Linked DNA regions of Prochlorococcus marinus str. MIT 0917. The protein of the gene in region 1 interacts with the protein of each later gene in a pairwise test. Links are inferred from orthologs where the notes say so. Each region holds a gene or a part of one and is shown on either strand. Other genes may lie near its edges. The genes, in order: crtE and purT.

Region 1 (12,121 bases):
TTGGTTGTTCATGGGTGCACCAAAGACAGCCAACTTGCTCTACGACGCTGATTTTGAACACTACAAATCAAAATTCCCCGACAATCTTAGATATACAAAAGCAATCAGCAGAGAACAACAGAATGCAAAAGGAGGCAGAATGTATATTCAAGACAGAGTGCTTGAACATGCTGAAGAAATATTCAACATGATTGAGAATCCCAAAACTCATATCTACTTATGTGGATTAAAAGGGATGGAGCCAGGTATAGATGAGGCAATGACAACTGCAGCTTCTGCAAAAGGTTTAGACTGGTCTGAACTTAGACCTAAACTGAGAAAAGCTGGAAGATGGCATGCTGAGACTTATTAGATAAATAAAAAGTCTGGAAAGCGATAATTATTAATTACTTTATAAATATTTTTTCTATATTTAATCAATCAATATCAATTTTGTTTTTTACATCCTCCCACAAATAGAGAGGAATGATTAGAAGCAACTTGGATAATATTTGTCATCTAATGGGGGAGGAATTTATCAATGAGCATGCCAGTAACAAACCCATTGAGAATAGGTCTTCGACAAGAGCGAGTAGTTCCTCCTCAATGTCTTGTTATTTTTGGAGCCTCAGGGGATCTAACACACAGGAAACTTATTCCTGCTTTATTTGAGCTCTTTAAACAAAGAAGATTACCAAGTGAGTTTGCCGTTTTAGGCTGCGCAAGAAGAGCGTGGACTGATGAGATATTTAAAGAGAAGATGGAAGAAGCTCTTTCTTCGCAAATAAAAGAAAGTCAAAAAGAATGGGAACTATTTTCTCAAAATCTTTTTTACGAGCCTGTAGATCTGCAACAACCAGATCACCTAGTAAAGCTTGGGGAAAGACTTGAAATAATTGATAAGTTAAGAGCAACTCATGGTCATCGAACTTTTTACCTTTCAGTATCTCCCAAATTCTATGGGAGTGGATGTAGAGCTCTAGCTGCCGCAGGATTATTGAAAGATCCCAAACGTAGCAGAGTTGTAATTGAAAAACCTTTTGGAAGAGACTTCAATAGCGCTCAGTCACTCAATTCTCTTGTTCAGGGTTGTGCGCAAGAAAGCCAAGTGTTTCGAATAGATCATTATTTAGGCAAAGAAACCGTTCAAAATATTCTTGTTCTCAGATTTGCAAATACGATTTTTGAACCAATTTGGAATAGAAATTATATATCTAGTGTTCAAATCACGAGTTCCGAAACAGTTGGAGTGGAAGATCGCGCAGGATATTACGAATCTGCAGGAGCTCTAAGAGATATGGTTCAAAACCATCTAACTCAAATGCTTGCTCTAACGGCAATGGAGCCACCTGGACATTTTGATCCAGAAGCTATAAGAAATGAAAAAGCCAAAGTTCTTCAAGCAGTCAAGCTTGCCAATGAAGAAAGACCTTGGGAATGTTGCGTTAGGGGACAGTACTCAAAGGGAGGTAATGATGAAGATCCACTCCTTGGATATAGAGAAGAACCAGGCGTTAATCCAAACAGCACAACCGAAACATATGTAGCTATGAAACTTTTCATAGACAATTGGAGATGGCAAGGAGTCCCTTTTTACGTTAGGACAGGGAAACGACTAGCCAAAAGACTTAGTGAGGTTGTTCTTACATTTAGAGAAGCTCCTGTTCACCTTTTTGATGCCGCAGGTGGATGCCCAACATCAAACCAATTAATTCTCAGAATTCAACCCAACGAAGGAGCTGAATTTAGTTTTGAGGTTAAATCACCAGGATCTGGGATGAGAAGTAGACCTGTAAATATGGAGTTTTCTTATGATGAATCCTTTGGAGAGCCCTCAGATGAAGGTTATGTAAGACTACTTGCTGATGCAATGCTTGGAGACCCAACATTATTTACTCGAAGCGATGAAGTAGAGGCTGCTTGGCGTTTATATACTCCTCTACTTGAGAAGATTGAGGATTCTCCCTGGGAATTACCTGTTTATCCATACGAATCAAGGACATGGGGGCCTACTGAATCAGACTTACTTATTGGAAAAGATCAGCTTCTATGGCGAAGGCCTTGAAAAAATTTAATCTAAATCTTTTATTCGAACCAAACTAAATGTCCCCTCAATTAACCCTACAAACGCCTCTTCAGCTCCCTCCAGCTGAAATCCCTACTTATCTTAATCAACTCTGGTCTCATGACGAACGAGGAGATAAAGGAGCTAATACTTTTTGCTTAATTGTTTGGCAACCAGCTTGGATTGAACAAAAACTAGTAAAAACTGGAAAAATATCTGGCCCAGTAGTAGGGAGTCAAAGGAATGATCTTATTGAAGCGGCAAGAGAAATTATTTTAAAAGGAGATCTTCCTAACAGTACATCACCACTAGATTTCAGAGTTCAAGCTTCAATTCAATCTGAAGAGTTGATTAAAAATGTAGAAGACCTTAGAGGGCAACACATTGACACCTCAATTAGTAATTTGCAACCTAGAAGATTAATAACCATTGCACCAACAATTGAAAAAGAAAATAATTTAGAAACTTTAGTAGCCGCATATTGTCCTCTTCCTGAAGAAGGGGGAGGCAAAACAGCTTGTGGCGATGTAATTGTTTTAAGAGGTAATAAAACCGCCATCAATGATGGACTTGAGATTGTTGAGACTCTTGTCCCTAATGAACTTCCCTCTTGGTTGTGGTGGAATGGAAGAATTGATGAGGCCCCTGAATTTCTTAATGCTCTAGCGCTGCCAAATCGGAGATTAATTATTGATACGGCACTAGGTGAACCAATGATCTGCTTAAATTTATTGCTTCAAAGAATTCAATCTGGACAAGCTGTTAATGATCTGAATTGGCTACGACTTAGAGGTTGGAGAGAAACCTTAGCAATGGTATTTGATCCACTTCAAAGAAGAAATGCTCTTGATAATTTACAAAAGATTGATATTGATATTGAGGGTTCTCAAACTGTTCAAGGTCTTCTACTCGCTTCATGGATTGCCGATCGACTCAACTGGAAAATTGCAAATTGCATCTTTTCAAAAAAAGATCAGCTTAAAGTTAATTTTCTTCGTCCTGACAAAACTCTTGTTGAAGTCAGTATCACTTCTCTACCACTGGGTAAGCCAAGTATAAATCCTGGTCAAATAGTTGGTTTAAGATTAATTGCAAAAGCCAAAAACAAACAAAGAAACGATCTTTGTGTCATTCTCGCATCAGAATCAGGGGAATGCATGAGATTAGAAGCTGGGGGCATGGCAAGAATGGAGCTTATTGAACAAGTCGTTCCTGTTCAAAAAAACTCTTTAGAAAATGATGTTGCTCGTTTACTTTCCAGCAGTAGAGGCAATACAAGTCCTTTACTCGCAAGTGCGACACCAATAGCAAAAGAAATGCTTGATTTAGTTAATCAAGCCAAATAAAACATATTCATTAGATGGCATGCGTAATCTCTGCTGTATCTAGTAACAGTGGAAAAACTCTTTTAAGTCTTCTTTTAATTTCTTGGTTAAAAAGTATAAATAAAACAGTTCAAACTTTTAAGGTAGGACCTGATTATTTAGACCCTCAACAACTCACTGCAGTTTCAAATAAAGCTTGCCGCAATCTTGATTTGATTCTGTCTGGCGAAAGTTGGGTTAAAGAAAATTTTAATCACTTCGGAGGATTAACTGATTTTTCGTTTGTTGAAGGGGTAATGGGATTATTCGATGGAATTGGCAGTAGTTCAAAAGGGAGTACTGCTGAATTAGCTAAGTTATTAAGGCTGCCAATAGTCCTTATTGTTGATGCTAGAGGGAAGGCGGCATCACTAGCAGCCTTAATAAAAGGATTTAGAGAACACGATAAAGAATTAAAAATTGCAGGAGTTGTTCTCAATAATGTTCAAACTCCTAGACATAAAAAAATATTATTGGAGGTTCTTGATCAAATCAATATAAAGGCATTGGGTTCTCTTCCTTACTGCAAAGAGTTATATCTTCCTTCAAGAGATTTAGGTTTAGCTCCAGCTCATGAAATTTTAGACTTAGAAATTAAAGTTAAAAATTGGGCTTCAATAGCCAAAGATTATCTAGATATAGAAAGTTTTAGAAAGCTTTTATTACCTCCAGAACCTAACAACAAAACAATTAACTCTTTCTCAAAGAAAAAATCAGAATTTATTCACCCAATTGCTATTGCTGATGATGATGCTTTCCATTTTAGGTATCAAGAAACAAAAGAATTACTAGAAAAAAACGGTATGCCTACAATTACTTGGAAACCTCTTGAAAACGAACAGATCCCCAAAGAAGCTAGAGGATTAATAATACCTGGTGGTTTTCCTGAGCAACATGCAAACCAATTGAGTAATTCAAAAATAAGCCTCAAGTCAATAAAAATGTTTTCAAAAAAGTTTCCTATATATGCTGAATGTGGAGGAATGATGCTTTTGGGTGAAAGTATATTTGATCTTGAAGGTAAAGAACATTCAATGGCTGGTGTATTACCCTTTAAGGCTAAGAAAGGTAATCTAAAAATTGGTTATAGAGAAGTAACAAGTAAAAATAAAAGTCCTATTAGCAATCCCGGTAATAAACTAATAGGACATGAATTTCATCGCTGGGAAATAATTAATGAAAGATATAATTCAGAAATAAATCCACTATGGGATATTAGAGGATGGAATATAGACACTAAAAATGAAGGTTTTTGTAATCATTTAATTCATGCAAGTTGGATACATCTACATTGGGCAAGTTCACCTCTTATTCTAGAAAACTGGAAAAGAAGTGTCATGAATTATTCCTAAGGCAAATCTGATTTTTTAAAATAAAACTTTTCCAAATTAGTCGATTAATAATTTCTCTAAAAGAGATTGATTCGTCTTGCTTGTATTATCACCAACAATCCATACTCCTTTGCTCGCTCTGCTTACAGCAACGTATACAAGCCGTCTTCTAAATTCAAGGTCTTTAGGCCAAAAGACATCAGATGTTATGAACACTTCTCCAAAAGTACTTCCTTGACTTCTGTGGATTGTAAGGACAGAAGCAGGTCCTAAATATGCAAATGAATCTCTGATAAAAAAGAAAAGTTTCCAAATCTTAGCACTATTTTTTTTTCCTCTATCTCTTGCCAAATTGCTTAATTTATTTAAAGAAAGATCTAAATCAATACGAGATTTAGACCCTATTTGAGGCATTAACCTCAAAGAAAATTCTTTTTTATCACATCTCACTTTAGCTATCTGAGTTTCAATAACAGGTAAAGGATTTTCAAAATCTTGATGGATTCCTAAAGAGGCCAATTCAAAACTATTTGGAATCACATCTTCTACCATCATCTCTCTATTGGAACTAATCAAAATATCTGGTTCTTCTCCAAGCTCATCCTCATTTAAGGAAGCATTGACCATTACTGCTTTACGGCTTATTAAAACCTCTCCAGGTAAAACCTGGTATTGATCTGCCATCTCACCATGTATAGCTCTTCTTGCATGAGGAACTAAATTATCAACGATTCGATTCGTATAGCACAAAATTCTTGCTCCATCGTGATCATCATCTAAAGAAGATAACCTCAATGCCGATTTGGCTTTTTCAAGCCAACTTGTTCTTTCTAATATTCCAACTTTACCTTTCTTAGAATTTATAACTGGCAATATTGGAGGCTGTTTACAAGGGATTTGACCGTCTCTAATTATTGTTGCCAATTTCAGAACAGGTCCTTGATGACGAACAACTTCCCTAAGTTCAGTTTTCACAGCTCTTTTCATTAAAAAAACTGAGCTAGAGCTTTCTCCCACTGGTGGTAGTTGCGCAGGATCACCAACAAAAACCAAGCGAGTCGAGTTGTATCTTGCGCATTCAAGAGTTATCTCCAATAATTTAGAATCAATCATTGATACTTCATCAATTAAAACAAGTCCTAAATTCTCCAAAGAGCTTTCGGTTTGATCTGTTTTTTCGCATATTTCTACTTCCGCTTTTCTTTTTAATTTCAGTCGAAGCAAACGATGAATTGTAGAGGGATACAGTGTGGGTTGAATAGATTCATTTCTTAATCCCTGCCTTAATACACCTACAGCTTTATGAGTTGGAGCAACTACGGTCCAACTCAAATCTAACTCATCGACCTTTTTTAATAATTTCATCGATAAATATGTTTTTCCGCTACCTGCAAAGCCTTCAACTAAGAAGGGTTTAAAGGAATATGGGGCCTTTAGCCATTCACAGAATAATTCAAGAGATTTTTTTTGATCCTTAGTTAAAACGACACAATCTTCTTTTGACTTTAGTTCTTTCACAAAGAAACTAATCCAATCATTTGCAAAATATGCAAAGGGGAACCAATAAAGAAAATACCTGGTAAAGACACAATTGGGCCAAGTAGACTTCCTACCAACACCTCGGCTTTTGTGTGACCCAAAGATTCTTTTAAAGTGGTTTCTAAAGATAATTCATTGGAATTATCTTTAGAAATTTGATTGACTTTTGCTGCTGTTAAGCCTGCCGATCTTCTTATGCCAGAAGCGTCATACATCACAATAAAAGCAATTGTTGAAGCCAAAGCAAATAAGGGATCATTAAAACCAAGCTGAAGTCCAACTCCTGCAGCGGTTCCTGTTACCAAAGCCGAATGACTTGAAGGCATACCTCCTGTTTCTATAAGTACTGACGGTCTCCACCTTTGCCTAAAAATTAATTCAAATAATAATTTAGAAAATTGAGCAAGTCCACATGCTGCTAGCCCCCAGGCCAATACAGCATTATCAAGAAAATCAATAAATGGTAATGCGAAATCTGGATTAAGATTCATCTATCTCTACTTGTAATGTAATCAGCCAAGGCAAGAAGAGGTTTTGACTTTACCGGCCAAGGATCTAGAGCATTTTTTGCTTTAGCGACTAAAAGATCTGCTCTCCTTCTTGATTCATCAAGACCAAGTAATTTTGGATAAGTAGTCTTATCAGCAATTAAATCCTTTCCTGCTGTTTTGCCCAATACTTCACTACTTGCTGTTACATCAAGAATGTCATCAATTATTTGAAATGCCAATCCAATACCTCTGGCATAAACACTTAATGCTTCCAGAAGATTTTCATCAGCTCCTCCAATCAATGCTCCGCAAGTCACACATGCCTTAAGCAGGGCTCCTGTTTTATGGAGGTGAATGTACTCCAAGGTTTCTAAATCAACTTCTTTCCCTTCACAATCGAGATCAACCACTTGTCCTCCAACTAGTCCAGGAGCTCCTGCAACTAAAGAAAGCTCACCAACTATTTTCAATAGTCTCTCTGACGGTATACCCTCTGTTCGAATTGACACCATCTCAAAAGCTCGAGTCAAAAGAGCGTCTCCAGCAAGAATGGCCACAGCATCTCCGTAGACTTTGTGATTGGTTGGACGCCCTCGACGAAGATCGTCATTATCCATTGAAGGTAGATCGTCATGGATAAGAGACATTGTATGAATCATTTCAAGAGCAACTGCTGTAGGCAATGCTTTTTCAACTTCGCCTCCTGCAAGTTCGCAGGCAGCTAGACATAGTATTGGTCTTAATCTCTTCCCTCCAGCCAAAAGGGAATAGCGCATAGATTCTCTTAATTTTTCTGGCTTTTCAGGGCCCAGAGACGCATCAAGCGCATCTTCAACGCGAGTTCTAGCTTTCTCTAGATACTCAGCGAAGTCAAAAGAAGCGATTGCTTCCTGCATGCAAAAAATCGATTCTTACCAATTCTCTCAGGACATTGTGATTCATGGAAGTAAATGACTAATAGTTAAAGGTAATCCACAATGTTTCTGCCACCTATCAACCGTATTTGCTAGAAGCATTGTTACTGTCATAGGCCCTACACCACCAGGTACAGGAGAATAAGCAGCTACTTTATCTTCAATTTCAAATATCTTTACATCTCCACAAAGTTTAGTCTTTTTGAGCTCTTGAATATTTTCTTGATCAGGCGGAAGTCTGTGAATTCCTACATCAATAACTACGCAATTCTCGCTGACATGATTTTCCCCAATCAAATATGGCTTGCCAGCAGCTACTACGAGTAAATCAGCATCCTTAGTCAAAGAAGGTAAATCTTTAGTTCTAGAATGAGCAACCGTGACAGTAGCATTTGCAGCTTCAAGCATTAAAGCCATTGGCTTGCCAACAAGAATGCTACGTCCAATAACTACTGCTCTTTTACCTTCAATTTTGATTTGATTTCGCTCAAGCAGAGACATAACACCAGCAGGAGTACATGATCGTGGGCCTTTCTCTCCCTTCATCAATCTTCCAAGGTTCAAAGGATGTAGACCATCAGCATCCTTATCAGGATCAATACTCCTCAGCAAGGAAGCCTCATCAAGGTGCGCAGGTAATGGAAGTTGCAATAAAATTCCATCAACATTCTCTTCTTCATTCAAACTTTTAATGATTTCTTTAAGTTCCTTCAATGAAATATCTTCTTTTAAATGCCTTGCAAAACTTCTGACACCTATTCGATCGCATGCTTTTTCCTTGTAATTGACATAAACTCCACTCGCAGGATCATTACCAACCCTAAGTACAGCAAGACCAGGAGGACGTTTCACAACTTCCAAACCAGATTCGATAGCCTGTTGAAGGATGAGTTCAATCTCCAGAGCAAGTTTTTTCCCATCTAAAATTTTTGGCATAAGTAAAATGAATGCAATTTCAATTAATCAACGCATAAAACCTAGCGTCAGGGTAGGTGAGAAAGTCTTTGGCTAAATTACCCAGTCCAAAAAAAATTTGGAGAATATGGTTAGGGAGTCAATCTCCCAGGCGGCCAATACTCCGCTGGTCAACCACTGACAAATTAGGTCTACTAATGGTATGCCTATTAGTAGCAATATTTTCAAGCTATAAGTTACTTGCTGTTCCCGATCTCAAACCAGGTGATATTTCTCAAGTAAATGTAATAGCACCTAGAGATGCAAAAGTAATAGACACTAAGGATTTAAAAGAAAAGAAACAAGGCTTAAAAGAAAGTTTTGTTCAAGTAGTAGACAAGAATCAATCAAACAATTTAGAAAATACTGTTTTTAAGAAAATAAATCTACTTAGCAACTTAAAGGATAATAATTTTGAGGAGGATTTAAAAGAAATTAATTTAACAAATTCAGAGAAAATTTGGCTAGTTAATATTTCTGATAATGAATGGGAGGAATGGAAAGAAGAGATAAAAAATGTTTCAAGAAAAATGCTTTCTCAAGGAATTATTAATACACTTGCACTTGATCAACTTAATGAAGCTTCTTCAATTCAATTAATAGATCTAGGTGAAAAAGATTCTCCAAATAGATCGTTAGGTGCAAAAATATTATCAAACAGTTTTTATCAAAAAAGTAATTTAAAAGTTGATAAATTCAAAACTAATCTATTACTTGAAAATTTGATTAATAAAGATTCTATAAAGACAATAAATGTTAAAGAAGGCAGTATAATAACAAAAAAAGGAGAGCCAATAAGTTCACAAGAGTTTGATATTCTAGAACATTTTAATAAAGTAAGCCGAAGTCCTAGGCCTTTAAAATGGTTAATGACTTTCTCCGAAGCCATGGGTAGTTGCGGATTACTTCTTATGATTATGAGAAGAGAAAAGCCCAGGCTTAAGGCTAGACATGGATTACTTTCCTTAACTTTATTATTTGTAGTTCAATTGACAAAAGATTGGCTTGGTCCGCTAGCAAGTCCTATGCAATTAATATTACCTCCCACACTACTTCTATCGCAAGGAATAGGTACAACAACATCATTAGCTTGGATGGCCACTGCTAGTCTAATGTGGCCATCATCTATTAATGAATTAAGTGAAGCTAGGCTAATAATTGCTTGTGTCGCTGGATCTTTTGTTGCATTTTTAGGTAGAAGGATGAGAAGCCGTGCACAAGTTCTTCAAATAGCTGTATTTATACCTTTTGGTGCATTATTAGGACAATGGTTTATTTTTAATCAACTAATTAAAGAGAAAAATATAGAATTAAATAATCTAACATTTAATCCTAATTCTATTTTCAATGAGACACTTATAATAAGTGCAATACTAATGGTAACTATATTAATTATTCCAATATTAGAAAATACATTTGGATTACTTACCAGAGCAAGATTAATGGAACTTGCTGATCAAGAACGTCCTTTACTTCGCCGTTTATCTAGAGAAGCACCAGGGACATTTGAGCATACTTTAACAATTTCAAGCCTCGCAGAGGAAGGAGCAAGAGTTATTGGAGCTGATGTTGACCTAATAAGAACCGGAGCTCTCTATCATGATATAGGGAAATTACATGCTCCCAATTGGTTTATTGAAAATCAGAAAGATGGAGTAAACCCACATGAAGAAATAAAAAACCCATATAAAAGTGCCGATATTCTTCAAGCACATGTAGATGAAGGACTGAAGCTTGCGAGGAGATATCGACTTCCATCTCCTATCGCTGATTTCATCCCAGAACATCAAGGAACATTAAAAATGGGATATTTTCTCCATAAAGCTCGAGAAAGTGATCCCTCTGCTTCTGAAAAACGTTTCAGATATAAAGGACCTATACCCCATTCAAAAGAGACTGGGATACTTATGCTTGCAGATGGTTGTGAAGCAGCTTTAAGGGCTCTTGACGCATCTTCCTCAGATAACGAAGCATGCAAAACTGTTAGAAAAATAATTCAATCTCGTCAGATAGACGGTCAATTAAAAGAAAGTAGTTTAACTAGAGCGGAAATAGAAATAATACTTAGGGCTTTTGTTTCTGTATGGAGGAGGATGCGACATAGAAGATTAAAATATCCAACCTATAATTCAAGGTAAAAGTTAAATGAAATTTGGGAAGATTCAAAATTATTTAAAGCCTTATTCGTCTATGACCTCTTCTACACCAATACAGTAAAGCTAATAAATTAAGCAAAGCTATCAGCAATGATAAACCACTTATCCCAAAAAGATCATTTACTTTAATTAATCTGATTATTCCATAAGGCAAAGTTCCAGAAAGAGACATAGATAAAGCAACTATTGATAAAATAACACCCCATACTCTCTGAGCAAATAGCCCTGCTGAAGCAACAATTCCAGTTACTGCCGCTGGCCATGCAAGACTTATTGCGAGAGTAATATTTGCAGTTTGAAGGGGCGGTCCTGATCCAACAACATAAGCAATAAAAGGAATCGCAAGTGTATTTGAGATCAAACCAAACCATGTAAGGGTCCAATAGCCGCGCATCCCTGAACCCATTTTTAAAAAATTATTCTCTTAAATAGAATCATATAAATGATATTAATAAATTATTTTATGCAAGAGAAGGTTGCAAACAATTAGATGGATAACAAACAGTTCTCCAAGTTCCATTCCCTGCAAGCACTTGTACACCAATACCTCTATTTTTAATAGCGCAACTCAACCCTTGACCATCGCACCATGTTTTTGCTGCTTTCAGAGCTGCATCAATATTTTCATATGGAGCATCTAGAACATGGTGGGGAGATCCATCAAGTCCTGTAAGTCGATAGAGATTTTTTTTTAAAGCCATTTATGTGCGCTTATCGAATCGTCACAACATATATTAATCTTTCATTAAGTGATTTAGTACGATTTTTCAAAAAAAATTTACGGAACGCTTTTAAAGAAATATTAAAGAAAAAAAATATCATCAAACCCCTTTCTTATCTACCTGAGCCAAATCATGTTGTGGATGAATCGATTTCCTTCCTTGAGCATCTACTAATCTATTAAGCGCATTTATATATGCTTGCGCCGCTGCAACAACAACATCGGTATCAGCAGAATGACCAGAGAAAAGGTTTCCATCTCTTCTTATTCGAATAGTAACTTCTCCTAAAGCATCTATTCCCTCTGTAACTGACTTTACAGAGAATTCAACCAATTCATTTGGTTCTTCAGTTAAAGAATCCAAAGCTCGAACAACTGCATCAACAGGACCGGTCCCAAGAGAGACTGCTGTTTTTTCCTCTCCCTCTTCCCCAACAACAGTTACTGTTGCAGTAGGCATCAGAGATGTTCCACAACTTACTTGTACCAATTTCAATTGGAACAAAGCTTCTGGCAGTTGGACTTGCTCACTAACAATTGCCTCTAGATCTCGATCTGTTATCTCTTTTTTCCTATCGGCTAAGTCTTTAAATCTAGCGAAAGCATC
Region 2 (12,219 bases), 160 kb from region 1 along the record:
GACATTTTCTTAGTATCTATTGTATTCATAAAAGTCTCCAATAATTAAGTTTAATTTATCCTTTCTTTTTATTTTTTTCTATCGGTATTACTTACTAACTTAATAGCATAAGAAATACTGATGCATAAATCAAATTTACATTAAAAAGCAATGGCGAAAAAGAGATGAATCTTCGAATTAATGGCTAAAAATAATAGTTATATAAAACAAATACATGAAGCAAGGAAACGTCAGGATGGAATTAAATCAAAACTAAAATGATTTTTTTGCTATTTTCTCAATTTTATTCTGATTCCAATTCTTTCTCTAATAGCTTTTATCGGAATCATATCTTTCATTTGATCATCAATTTGCTTTCTAATTAAATTCCTAAATAATTGGGAAAGCAAAACCAAAATCAAAAGGGATACTACAAGGGTTAACAATGCGATTAATGAATAAGTATCCATCTTAAAGCTCTCTATATATTGCCCATTCATCACCATCAGCCGTAACTTCAGATAGTAAAGCAACAGCTATATCGGACTGATCAGAACGTTTAACAATAATCTCTTTACCACCAATATACGGATCATTGAACTCTGATTTTGAACGACTAGCCTCCAACTGTTCAGATGGTGTCAAAAGTTCAAGAATTTTAATCCATATCTCATCATCTGAAGCGAAAGGAGGAACAGAAAACTTACTCGGACTATTTCTTTTTTTATCCATATTATTTAATTTCCAGCATTAAGCTCTTTTACTTCATTAACTAATCGTTCTTGTCGTTCAGGCGTAATAAATCCAAGAGATGCACACTCATTAATGTCTTGAATTGGATCTGATAGTCCATCGTGTTTTTCTAGCCATCCCTCAGTGCACCCTTTACATGCTAATTCATTCAATTCATTAGCCAAAGACTCTGCTTTCAAGCTATCCATCAACAAAAATTTAAATACTTCTTTATTTATACTTTACTGTCGTTCAATAACTCAAGGAAAAATCAATAAGCCTTATTCAACAAAATTGCAAAGTTATAAAATTTGAACCCTATCAATAGATTAATGGAATCAAAGAAACTAAGAACTAGAAAAATTAGGTTAGGAGCTCATGCAGCTTCCTTTTTGAATTCACGGTAAATAGAAATGTCTATAGGTCTATTCACATCAGATTGAAAATCAACTATGTCTTGATAAATCTCATTAGGTAAAGGTTCCATTTCACATCTTGAATAACATTTGCTGTTGTCGATCTTTTTCGATGAAAACCTGTTGCTTAAGCGCTTAAAGATAAACAATGTCACAGTGCAACTTGTGTTAGTTATATCGTTTGAAGCTGTAGATGCAATATGCAAAACTACCAGGCTTCTCTATCAATTGAGTGAGTAGTTATTACTAATAATATTTTTTTGTAGAAGTTGCCACTTCATATCAATTTGAATAAAGAGCAATATTAAAAGAGAATATAAAAAAAAATAACCTTATCACCAAATGAGCTGACTCCGTACATAAGAAAAAATACAACAAAAGTTTGATGAAGCTCAAATATTTTTAATGAAAAATGCTTTTCATCAAGCCAAAAAAGGTCTTTTACAAGACATCGAAAATGCTAACGGTATAAATAAAAAAAACCAACTAACATCCTCCCAGACAACGGAAGCGAAAACAACAAAGTCTGTAGGGACAAAAGTAAAGTGGTAAACATATAAATCTATACATCCTCTAATATTCACTTACCCTTTCAATGGCAACTGAAATCACTGTTTTAGACTTCAAGATTAGTAATACTTTTTCAGAGTATTGCACTCATATGAATGCTCCAGAGCAGCAAACGATGTTTAAAGAAATGGGTGTTAAAACTTTTTATATCGGTGAATGCATAGGAGACTCTAAAAGAGAAACTGTTATGCCTGAAGGATCAGAGAATGTTTTATATAACATTTTCATTAGTCCTGAAACAAAGCCTATTGTTGAAGCCTCTGGTCATATTTATGAAGAAACAAAAATCACATGATGAGAAAACAATTGTCTTAATTGCTAATTTTCACGTTTTGAACATGCTAAAGAAATCGTATTAGGAATCATAGGTATTGAATGTTTTTTGCCGTCTGGGCTTACATATATATTCTCTTTCCCATATTCTGTATCAATGATTTTTTCAAAATGAGTCCCCTTTGGAAGATGTAAAAAATATTTTTGTGCTCTGTTCATCTTTTTTATACAGCTATTTAAAAATAACTAGAATATTTCCCAACGACAACAAATTGATTGTTTTATGAAAGTTTTGGTAGCTAACTATTGAATTTTTCTAAAGCAGTTAATAATCTTCCCACTCTAGTTCCATTAACTCCAAGATCGCCACCACCATATCTTGATGCCGATTTGATTTGAATCTTCTTATCTATTTTTAAAATCTCCAAGTCATCTGGAAATCTCCAAATCAAACTACGACAAACCCCTTTCCAATAATGTTCATTACTAACTAAAACCTTGGTTCTAGGGATTTTCTGGGCAATCGTGACAAGTTGATCAAAGGTCTTGTCAACATCTCCAAATTCTTTTTGAAAGAAAACACAATTAAGTGGATTTAAGCAGGGACTAAGACCTGATTTAAGATCTGGCATATATTCTATTAGTTCATATATTGATCATGCAAAAATTTTATGCCCCCCCTGGTCTTTTTTTTCATTAACTTATTACTCAGTTATGTCTAGTTCTCCCTACTAAAAATACTCATGGGAAAAAGATTCTTCAATTAGGTTAAACTCTAAAGTCTTTTTGAACATGAAACGATTAGATAAGACAGGGATGATACTAATTGTATTCAGTGTGGCCTCAACACTTCCTTATCAGTTTCATTATCTCTCTTCTATGAGTTAAATAAAATTAATCCCTCTCTCGATAGATAGTGCTAATTAAAGGTCTTTTGATTAGAGGCGGCTCAGTCCCATACCCAATCCATATAAAACCAATAATTTCCTCCTCGCTTGAGTTTATTTGTGCAATTTTATAGGTATTAGGGTCTTTAGTGATTTTTCCTGTTGACCACTTGCAACCAACATCATCACCAACAAGTGAAAGCGACAGGTTTTGAATCGCGCAAGCACAAGCAGCATAATCTTCGAGTTTTTGAACTTGATTATCAGTACATACTTGAGTGGCAACAAGCAAATGGGAAGGGTTTAGCATTTTGTCTCTTATCTTTTTCAAACTAGATTCATCTATTTTCATATCACCAAACTTCAGAGTTAGCTGTAGTTGATATAAAAGTTCCCTTTTTTTTATCCCAATGCTGGTAAAACGCCATGGGAAAGTCCTTCTATGGCAAGGTGCCTGATTAGCTGCAAATATTGATTTTTCAATTACTTCTCTAGGAACACGTTTTTTAGAAAAGATATGAAGAGTCCTTCGTTTTTTAATTGCTTCAGCTATTTCCATGATTTTTTCTTGACGTTATTAACTACACTATTAGCCATAGTGAAAATTTTACAAAAAGTTAGTTTAGAGACCTGTATAAATAAAAGGCGTTTAAATCATCTCCAGCTTGAATCTCACATCTAATAAACCATGGTTAGTTGAAAATCACTTATCAAGCAACTTTGTCAAGAATTACATTTGATGGTTTTGAAAATAACGAGACGAGTTGGCCCATGGGTGTCTTGAATACGCGTTCGACAATTTCTCCATCATTAATAATTACCTTCGTATTCAAGGATCCAGAAGGTAGATTTACAGATCTTTTTTTCAGAAGAATCTCTAGCTCTGGATAATGATCATTAGGTTTAAGAACCTCTTTTAACTCAGGATGCAGATCTAAGATTGCGTCATCAAAGGCCTTAAACTTTTTCGTTAAAACCATACTTTGAGAAAGCTGTTACTTACTGACTTGTAACCTACTGATCTGATGACGTAAAGAGTATTTAAACCAAGATCAGGATAAAATTAATAAGACTTTAAATAAAGCTTTAATGAGCAAAGAATAAATTCATATAGTAAGTTTTACTGGTAACTAAAAGAGCAAAGTAGTCATTAATAGCTAGTAGCATCAACCACTCGCTGTTCATGATGAGAAATAGACGTTACATTAGAACTTCTGTCACTTAAAACTGACTGTGTGAAAACAGTAATAGCTGCAATACTTGGTGTAATAGGTACTAAAATAAATAAGGCCAATAAACTACTGTTAGGTTTAAATAATCTTTGCATTAATTAATAAAAGGTTCGAATATTATTCTCAACAACTTTTAAGTGATTTGCGTGTGCGGTTTCCCTTGAATAAAGCTATTAGTTTGACCTGTAATACCATCTAAACACCTTTGGTCTTTTCCAGAGCATTGAATAAATAGCTTCAAGTGCCTTTTGAGTTTTAGGCAACTTGCAACTAGGCCATGACTGTTGAGTAATCATTGTGATTATTTCGGAGTCATTCTTATTTCTACATCGGATGCCACCCATAAAACCAGAGTAATAGAACTCAGGCAAAAATACATAGAACTAAACTATGAATCAGCTAGTTTTTTATTTGGAAAATAAGCATAAAAAAAAGGGGGATTTTATCACCCCCCCTTTTGTAAATCCATTAAATTACTTTTGGTAAGTATTACCTCTGTAAGTTAAGGATGCTTGCATCTGCTTTTTAGCTTCTGCTTGCCTAGATGTGTAGACGTTACTTCTGTAACTAAGTTCTACAACTTTTTTTGGAGTAGCTTCTTTGTGTTGAAGGTACTCTTGGCCTCTGTAAGTAAGAACAGTCATTGCTCTTTCTAGTAGTGCCCAAGACCCCGTTCCATGTCTCGAGTCTTACTGCAGCTTGTTATTTAGCTGAACGTGTATCAAATATAACAGAAATTATCTTTAAACGATGTTCTTCGTGATACATAAAACAGTTAATTATGCAATGTTAAACGAAATAGTTGCATTTCTTACTAAAAAGCACCCTTAAATCACTAAGTAAGTTAATTATTTATCCTCTTTTTTCTTTTTTAAACTAAATCAACATTCCTCCTATTCCCTCTTCTTACAAAAGTCATTAAAGCACTAAAAAAAGGATTCTAATATCGAAAATTATCAAATTAACTAACGGCTTAAACCCAGATGAAGCAATATTTTGAAAAATTGAATCAAATATTTTCATAGCATTTCAAGAAGGTAAACCATTAAGTAACCACACAAAAGCCTCGTTATTTAATACCCAGTTTCTAAAAACTACTATCACTATTAAATTAATCAAAAGAAACATGAACAAACGAAGTTTTGGATCATCTATCCCCATAAATCTGTTGTAATTTAGTTTTTGTTAGGCAAGGCCAGTTACAAAAATTTTAACAATTATGGGGCTAGAGGAAGTTGGTAAGCAGTTAAAAGAATATGTATGATTTTCAATCCGCTTTAAAAGGCCTACCACCTTTACTTAAATAATCCATATAGTCATCAGACTCTTTGAGGTAATAATTCCTGCTTTGACCAATATATCTAGCTTCAATTAAGAGATCCGTAACATCAGGCCAAAAAGATTCAGGGACCAACTCAAGAGGATTAATAGCATTTGGATTCCAATTTAACTCAGTCAAAAATAGAAACCAAATCGACTTGCACTTGTTGAAATCAGATAAACAATCTGAATTAAAATTATTCATTTATAAATTGGACTGATTGAGCTGCTTTATCAGCTTTGATTCTTGCCTCTTCGAGGGTTTCAGCTTTTGCGACAGCTACTCCCATTCGACGATGTTCAGTAGAGCTCGGCTTGCCAAAAATAAATACAGCTGTATTCGATTGACATAAGGCATCTTCAAGTCCCGTAAAAGCTATGTTTGAAGTTTTCAGGGAAGCCAAAATCACTCTGCTCGCAGAAGCTTCATGACAAATTATCTCTGGAATTGGGATACCTAAAACAGCTCTAAGGTGTAATTCAAACTCATTTAAATTTTGACTAATCAAAGTTACTAAGCCTGTGTCATGTGGTCTTGGTGACAGCTCTGAAAAAATCACATCCTCACCCTTTATAAAAAATTCAACGCCAAACAAACCAACTCCACCAAGATTATCAGTGACACATTTGGCTATCTTTTGAGCCTTATCTAAAACACTTTCACTTAATGTAGCTGGTTGCCAACTACATTGATAATCTCCATTCTTTTGCTCGTGTCCTATCGGTGCACAAAATAATGTTTTACCATTAAATTGCCTAATAGTTAATAAAGTGATTTCTAAATCAAAGTCAATAAATTCCTCTAATATAATTTTATTTGATTTACCTCTTGATTTTTCAATAGCCAAATTCCAAGCCTGGACTAAATCATTTTTATTATTAACTAAACTTTGTCCTTTACCTGAAGAACTCATAACTGGCTTAATCAATAAAGGATAACCAATCTCCTCTGCACGCAAATTAAGCTCGGATTGATTCATCGCATAACTAAATTTTGCCGTTCTGATATTTAATTCGTTAGCAGCTAAGTCTCTGATTTTATCTCTATTCATAGTTATTGCAGTGGCTCTAGCATTTGGTATTACTGTGATTTTTTGTTCGATTTCCTTTAATACATCTACTGCAAGAGCCTCAATTTCAGGAATAATTATATCAGGATTACATTTATATATAACTTCTTTTAATTCACTACCATTATTCATATTTAATACTTCAAATTGATCGGCTATCTGCATGGCTGGCGCATCATTATATCTGTCACATGCAATAACATAACAACCTAATCTTTGTGCTGCTATTGCCACCTCTTTTCCTAGTTCTCCACTACCTAAAAGCATTATTTTCTTTGGGAAAACGTTCATAATCACATCTATAGGCCAATAAATATATAAATATAATATCCCTCAAACAGAATTAATTATTAGAAAAGGAAGTAGAAATTAACAGAGACACTGAAAGGGGAAAATTATTCTTAGTACAACAGAGCGCTTGTTGTTGATGGATAAAATCAATTGATCATTCGCGATTGTTTTTCAACTCAATAAGATGGAAGAATGATATTGCCACAACAACAAGTAATTTTTGTATACCTACTTTTGAGTACTGCAATGCTATTGATTTTGGACATTAGGTACAACACTTTTGAAAACAATGAAAACAAGCTTATAAAAGCAATTACTAATCCAAAAACTATATCTAATTTTTCACATTAGTCCTATAAAGAGCTGATTGGCTATACAAGCTCTTTACGAGTGGAGAAAAGTTAGTTAAAAGGAAGGAATAACTTCGACTTATTTATTGGAATGGTTGCTAAGAAGAAAATTAAAGACTTCAAGGACTTGGATCAGTTCCCAGATTTAAAAGAAGCTCTTGTACCAGCTATTAAGACATTGCCCTCAGGTTCAATGAATACTAAAGTAATCATTACTGAAGGCGAAATTGTAGAGAGAGTTTATAAAACACCAAAAGGTGAAGTTATATCTCTTTTCCAAAATGATTTGTCGAAAGAAGCTGCCTAAAATCTCTACTTAAAATCAATTATTTTAGTATTTCTCTATGAAAGGATAGTTTCATATTGTCAGCACACCAAGAAAAGATGGCAAAGAAAACATCCAAATATTGAGCAAATCTGTAATCCTAGTTTATTGTTTTAATTGATCAATGTCTTCTAAAGAAGAAATCCTATCCATCCTAGAAGCCTTTGCCTCAACAGAGAGAATGGGATCATTCTTTTTAGACAATGCAACCCCTGACTTTTTATTTATAAGACCAAGTGGGAATCCCATTGACGCAAAAGGTTTTCAAGAGATGTGGTCCTCAGGAGATCTTGTATTAGAAAGCGCGGAAGTCACAAAGGTGCACAAATTTGAATTCTTAGGTTCAAATGCTGCAATGTGCGTTTTCACCCTAGGCTCAAAATTTACTTATAAAGGGACTCAAAATGATGACCTCCCTACAGTAACTTCGATTTTTAAAAAGATTGATGATAAATGGAAAGTAGCGTGGATGCAAAGATCTTCAGGCCAGTCAGATATGACTTTGTGGAACGACTAATTTATATTTCCTTCTTAATGGTTAAGTGTTCGTAAATTCTATATATATCCTTACGTCTGAAGTACTCATCATTCAACAAGATAGATAATTTAAAAGAGAAAAAGTTAATAGTCGTAAATGCAAGAAAAGCCAAATGTTGAAGAGTTGATTGCAGATTCAATGACATTGCTCCTAATTAGAGCCCAAAAGCTACCTAAAAGGGAAAGACTAGCAATTGCTCAAGAGTTTAGAGAATGGCTTAATGGTAGTTGCAAAGTAGAAGATATATTGATCCTAGACACAAGAATCAAATAGAAATAACTACATCAAGTTGATAAACATCAATATTACCGAATTAATTTGCATTTCGTTAATCAAACAAAAAATCCATTAAAAAAGCCCCTTCCGTAATCACAGACAAGAGGCTTTTAATTTAGAGTTGGAAGTTCGGACTATACAATTCCTGGGATAATCCAGCCTGTTATTCCGTAATTAATCACTGCAGCAAAGAAACCCATCATCGCGAGACGGCCATTCATTTGCTCTGCTGTTTTCCAGTAGTTTGTTTCTTTGTTCATTACACAACACCTGGAATGATTTGACCGGTTGTTAGATATGCACCGATTAGTGCCCAACATCCAACAAATGCTGCGTAGCCATTTAGTCTTTCAGCAATAACTTTGCCTTCTTCAACTCTTGGAGTTTCAGTGATTTGGTTTTTCATTAAACGACACCTGGGATAAGTTGACCAGTTGTCAGGTAGATACCTGTTAGTAGAACGAATGCCATCATGGCTGGTCTGCCGATGCTTCTTTCTAGGATTGTTTTGTTAGATGGTTGCATTGTTATGAGTAGTTATTGGTTTAGAAAATTCCAGGAATGATTTGACCTGTTGCGAAGTATGAAACCAAAAGGCTGAACATTCCGATCATTGCCCAACGGCCATTTGTCTTTTCTGCTTCCTCTGGATAGCTGGTGTAGTCCTCTACAAGCTGAGGCTGTGTTTCACGGCCAAAGATGTTTTGCTTGCCGTACTCAGTGATTACTTGAGATGGAGATGAACTTGTCATTGCTGGAATTGCGTTGATGTGAACAAATGTAAAGTATGAATTTTCTAAGTGGAAGATACGGTCGGGTACGGCTTACTCACTTCATGAAGAACTTAAAGTGGATTTTCAACAAAACAATTCCAATGAAGATTACTTAATGGATTAAATATAGAATTGCTAAATCCTGGTTAGATTCTGCTACTTTTCTTCTTAAAAAAGTTAATGCCTCATCATTCATACTTGACTCCGAAATCATTTTTTCTGCTTCATTGATACCATGCTCAAGATTTTTAATTTTTAATTGGAGAACTTCCCTATCTTTTCTGCACTGCGCCAGTGTGAAGTCATCAATCATTTTAGTAAATATTTTAAGCAGCTAAAAATTTTACTTAGCTTAATAGGTCAAATAAAATGTTTAAAAACTCTAATCTAGAATCTAATGTTTTATGACCAAATTCCTTTTGTTGTTGTTTTAAAATGGATTGACCCTCTGCCCCTAATGCTGAAGAAATAAATTTCTGATCTTCTGAAATCCACGTATTAACCATCTCATCGTCAATCTCAACGTGAAATTGCATCCCATAAGCTAATGGACCAATACTAAATAATTGCTCCTTACATCTACAACTACTAGCGATAAGCTCTGCAGAATGAGGCAATAAAATTCTATCTCCATGCCAATGCAAAACAGGGAAAGGATGTCTTAAAAGTCTTGTCAGCTTGAAGTTATCCTCTAGTGATTGAGGAAAGATATAGTCCCACCCTATTTCAGCTAATGGTTGATGAGATACCTCCTCCTGAATCATTTCAACATCACCACCAGCTGCATACGCTAAAAGTTGAGCACCCAAGCATACTCCTATTAATCCAACGCCTTGATTTAAAGCTTCTTTTATTAGACCAATTTCCTCAACAAGCCATGGATAAGTTGAAGCACCAATGTCTCTTATACCCATAGGTCCACCCAACACCAAAAGTAAATCTCCATTCCTAAGTTCTGGAAGAGAGTCTCCTAGATCCAAACGAAAAATACAAACACTAAATCCTCTTTCCTTAGCAAGATTGACAAACAGTCCGGGTCGCTCTCGTTCTAAATGCTGGAGAACAAGTAAACGACTCATAAATAAATTAAAAATCTACATTTTCATTTGGAGTAAAAACCGAGCAATACAACTTGATGAATAGCTCTGCCTCACTTTCATCATTACCCTCATATTTGAGCTTGAGGTCTTTTATTGCAACTAAAGCAGTTTTCTCTTTCAACCTATATCTTGCACAAGTATCTAGAACTTTAAACATTCGGGTAGTAACTGCTTCCGAAGGAATGCTTAGACCTAAAAAGACAGTCAATAATAGTAGATATTTCATATGGATAATTCAATCATCTTTTTTAGATAAAGCTCTAGAGTGTTGGAACCATTTATTGCTTTTATACAAAAGGAGAAACATTGTAGACAAAAGAAAAAAAGTAAGCGCTTCTAAATAAATAAAAAAATGATCATTAAAATGCATATTTTTCTTAATTTACGTTTGATTAAAGTTGCTTGAGTTCTTCATCTGTTAATGAGCAAAAACCATCTGAGCATCTCTCAGATTTATTTAAATTTGCAACGGACTCCGATCCACCGATAATTAAATTATGATTTGACATTTTATAAAATTTCTCGTGAACAGAATCACTAAACTTTTTTCCTTCTCATACTCTAATTCGCACGGATCAATGTTGTCGTCAAACAACTCATAGTATTGAATATAATTTGGCTTTCCATAATATGTCATATACCTAGACTAATACGACATAGGAATAAATACCACTCATTCAAGTCAAAGCTAGTTTTGTTGTTTTTCAACAAGTTTCTTAAGATATTTCTGCTTGAGTAGCTTTTTTCTTTCTTTCAAGAATTTTTTTAATTGTTGCAACTTCACATTAATCAGTGAAAGTATTTAGTACAGATTCAATGTACATCAAAGTTATTTTGATGGAGTGCATTTTGGAGAACTGTCATTTCCATCAAGCTTTTGAATTTTGGATATGTCCAAATCAGATATCTCCAGCCCATAAAGTTCAGCGATATTTGTCATAGCCAAACTCTCTGCACCCGTCCATGCTTCAGCTAATACCGACCAAGTTTTTTGACTAAATTCAACTCCCATATTTTCGTTGTTAGCTCTTTTTTGATCTATCTCAACCACTTTCCTTAGTCCATGCGTCGATAGATGACTTTTAATCCTTAAGAAAACAACCTCCAACATTGAATAATAGAACTTTTCCATCGCTTTGTTATATGCCCATTCAGCTTCTTTTTGTGCCTTTTTGGCAGATTCAGTTGTAATCTCCATGCTCATTTATTATTTCAGGAAGCAGTTTCTTTTCTTATTATAGTTTTCCGAAATAAGTTTTAAGGATTGAATTTGAAAATAAGCTCGTAATTAAATCATTTAGAAAAGTGCTATCCTCAAAATCAAATAAATATTTACAAACTGCCTTTTCCATTAAAACTATGGTTTTGTCGATTACATTAAATTGAAAAATGTCTTTAGAGCTTACAGATTTAATCAAAGATTTTATAGCAACTAAACTCCTCTCAAAAGTTGAACTAGATTTCTTAGAGAGTGAACTTTGGGAGACTCTAGAGCATATCGATGAAATAACTTCCTTAACCTGTGCTCCAGTCAATATTTCTAAAGAATTGAAATTAAAAGATGGTTCATCATGGCAATTATGTTGTGCAGCAGTACTTGATGATGCCAGACCACAAAAAAACTCTCGAACAGAACAACTAAAAAAATTAATTGAAAAATTTTCTCTCCAATAGTTATCCTTCTCTAAGATTAAAATTTTAGAGATTTGAAATGTTTCACCAGAAATTTAAAATCACTTATTTGATAAAACTATCTTTCTAAAGTTATAAAAAAACATTCCTGTTTTCTCATAAAGATGTTTTGGTTCTTTTTTAAGTTCTAAATTATATGGATTGATAAAAATAGCCAACAATATTCTAAAGGCAGTATAAAAATTTTTTCTAGACTTTATATCTTGATATTTTTCATATCTCAATTTATAAATTACATGCTTATCTAACAAAGCCTCTAGTGAGTTAAGGACTATATTTTTCTCCCTTGTACTGATTGTAGACAACAAAACCATCAATCCTTTTATTGATGAATCATCTCCACTGATAACGTTTCTAAGAACGCTTTGATAGAGATTCTCCCATTTGTAGGGTTC

The links.
Region 2: the proteins of crtE (region 1) and purT interact in binary tests that used the Escherichia coli proteins (3 or more experiments, as listed by UniProt). The link is inferred for Prochlorococcus marinus str. MIT 0917 from one-to-one orthologs.

The regions. Positions count from the first base shown.
Region 1 is NZ_CP114784.1:614,110-626,230, forward strand. What follows is about bases 5,716-8,489. They hold crtE (geranylgeranyl diphosphate synthase CrtE), read right to left. Parts: upstream 7,666-8,489; coding sequence 6,766-7,665; downstream 5,716-6,765. Other genes in these bases: O5637_RS03875 (ATP-dependent DNA helicase), read right to left, coding at 5,716-6,257; O5637_RS03880 (divergent PAP2 family protein), read right to left, coding at 6,254-6,769; folD (bifunctional methylenetetrahydrofolate dehydrogenase/methenyltetrahydrofolate cyclohydrolase FolD), read right to left, coding at 7,708-8,489. Also shown: O5637_RS03855 (FAD-binding oxidoreductase), read left to right, coding at 1-352; zwf (glucose-6-phosphate dehydrogenase), read left to right, coding at 521-2,044; O5637_RS03865 (glucose-6-phosphate dehydrogenase assembly protein OpcA), read left to right, coding at 2,083-3,390; O5637_RS03870 (cobyrinate a,c-diamide synthase), read left to right, coding at 3,405-4,760; more of O5637_RS03875, read right to left, coding at 4,797-5,715; more of folD, read right to left, coding at 8,490-8,619; O5637_RS03895 (HDIG domain-containing metalloprotein), read left to right, coding at 8,688-10,775; O5637_RS03900 (hypothetical protein), read right to left, coding at 10,810-11,187; O5637_RS03905 (hypothetical protein), read right to left, coding at 11,255-11,494; O5637_RS03910 (2-isopropylmalate synthase), read right to left, coding at 11,615-12,121.
Region 2 is NZ_CP114784.1:458,535-470,753, forward strand. What follows is about bases 4,689-7,560. They hold purT (formate-dependent phosphoribosylglycinamide formyltransferase), read right to left. Parts: upstream 6,771-7,560; coding sequence 5,607-6,770; downstream 4,689-5,606. Other genes in these bases: O5637_RS02735 (DUF4278 domain-containing protein), read right to left, coding at 4,689-4,733; O5637_RS02740 (hypothetical protein), read right to left, coding at 5,357-5,548; O5637_RS02750 (hypothetical protein), read left to right, coding at 7,212-7,427. Outside these bases: O5637_RS02695 (hypothetical protein), read right to left, coding at 270-449; O5637_RS02700 (hypothetical protein), read right to left, coding at 451-711; O5637_RS02705 (hypothetical protein), read right to left, coding at 717-920; O5637_RS02710 (DUF3764 family protein), read left to right, coding at 1,723-1,992; O5637_RS02715 (hypothetical protein), read right to left, coding at 2,016-2,189; O5637_RS02720 (DUF1499 domain-containing protein), read right to left, coding at 2,270-2,602; O5637_RS02725 (nitroreductase family protein), read right to left, coding at 2,865-3,416; O5637_RS02730 (hypothetical protein), read right to left, coding at 3,568-3,837; more of O5637_RS02735, read right to left, coding at 4,563-4,688; O5637_RS02755 (DUF3804 family protein), read left to right, coding at 7,570-7,962; O5637_RS02760 (hypothetical protein), read left to right, coding at 8,080-8,256; O5637_RS02765 (chlorophyll a/b-binding protein), read right to left, coding at 8,394-8,579; O5637_RS02770 (high light inducible protein), read right to left, coding at 8,519-8,665; O5637_RS02775 (high light inducible protein), read right to left, coding at 8,665-8,784; O5637_RS02780 (high light inducible protein), read right to left, coding at 8,805-9,011; O5637_RS02785 (hypothetical protein), read right to left, coding at 9,145-9,345; and 5 more genes. UniProt on the Escherichia coli protein: Involved in the de novo purine biosynthesis. Catalyzes the transfer of formate to 5-phospho-ribosyl-glycinamide (GAR), producing 5-phospho-ribosyl-N-formylglycinamide (FGAR). Formate is provided by PurU via hydrolysis of 10-formyl-tetrahydrofolate.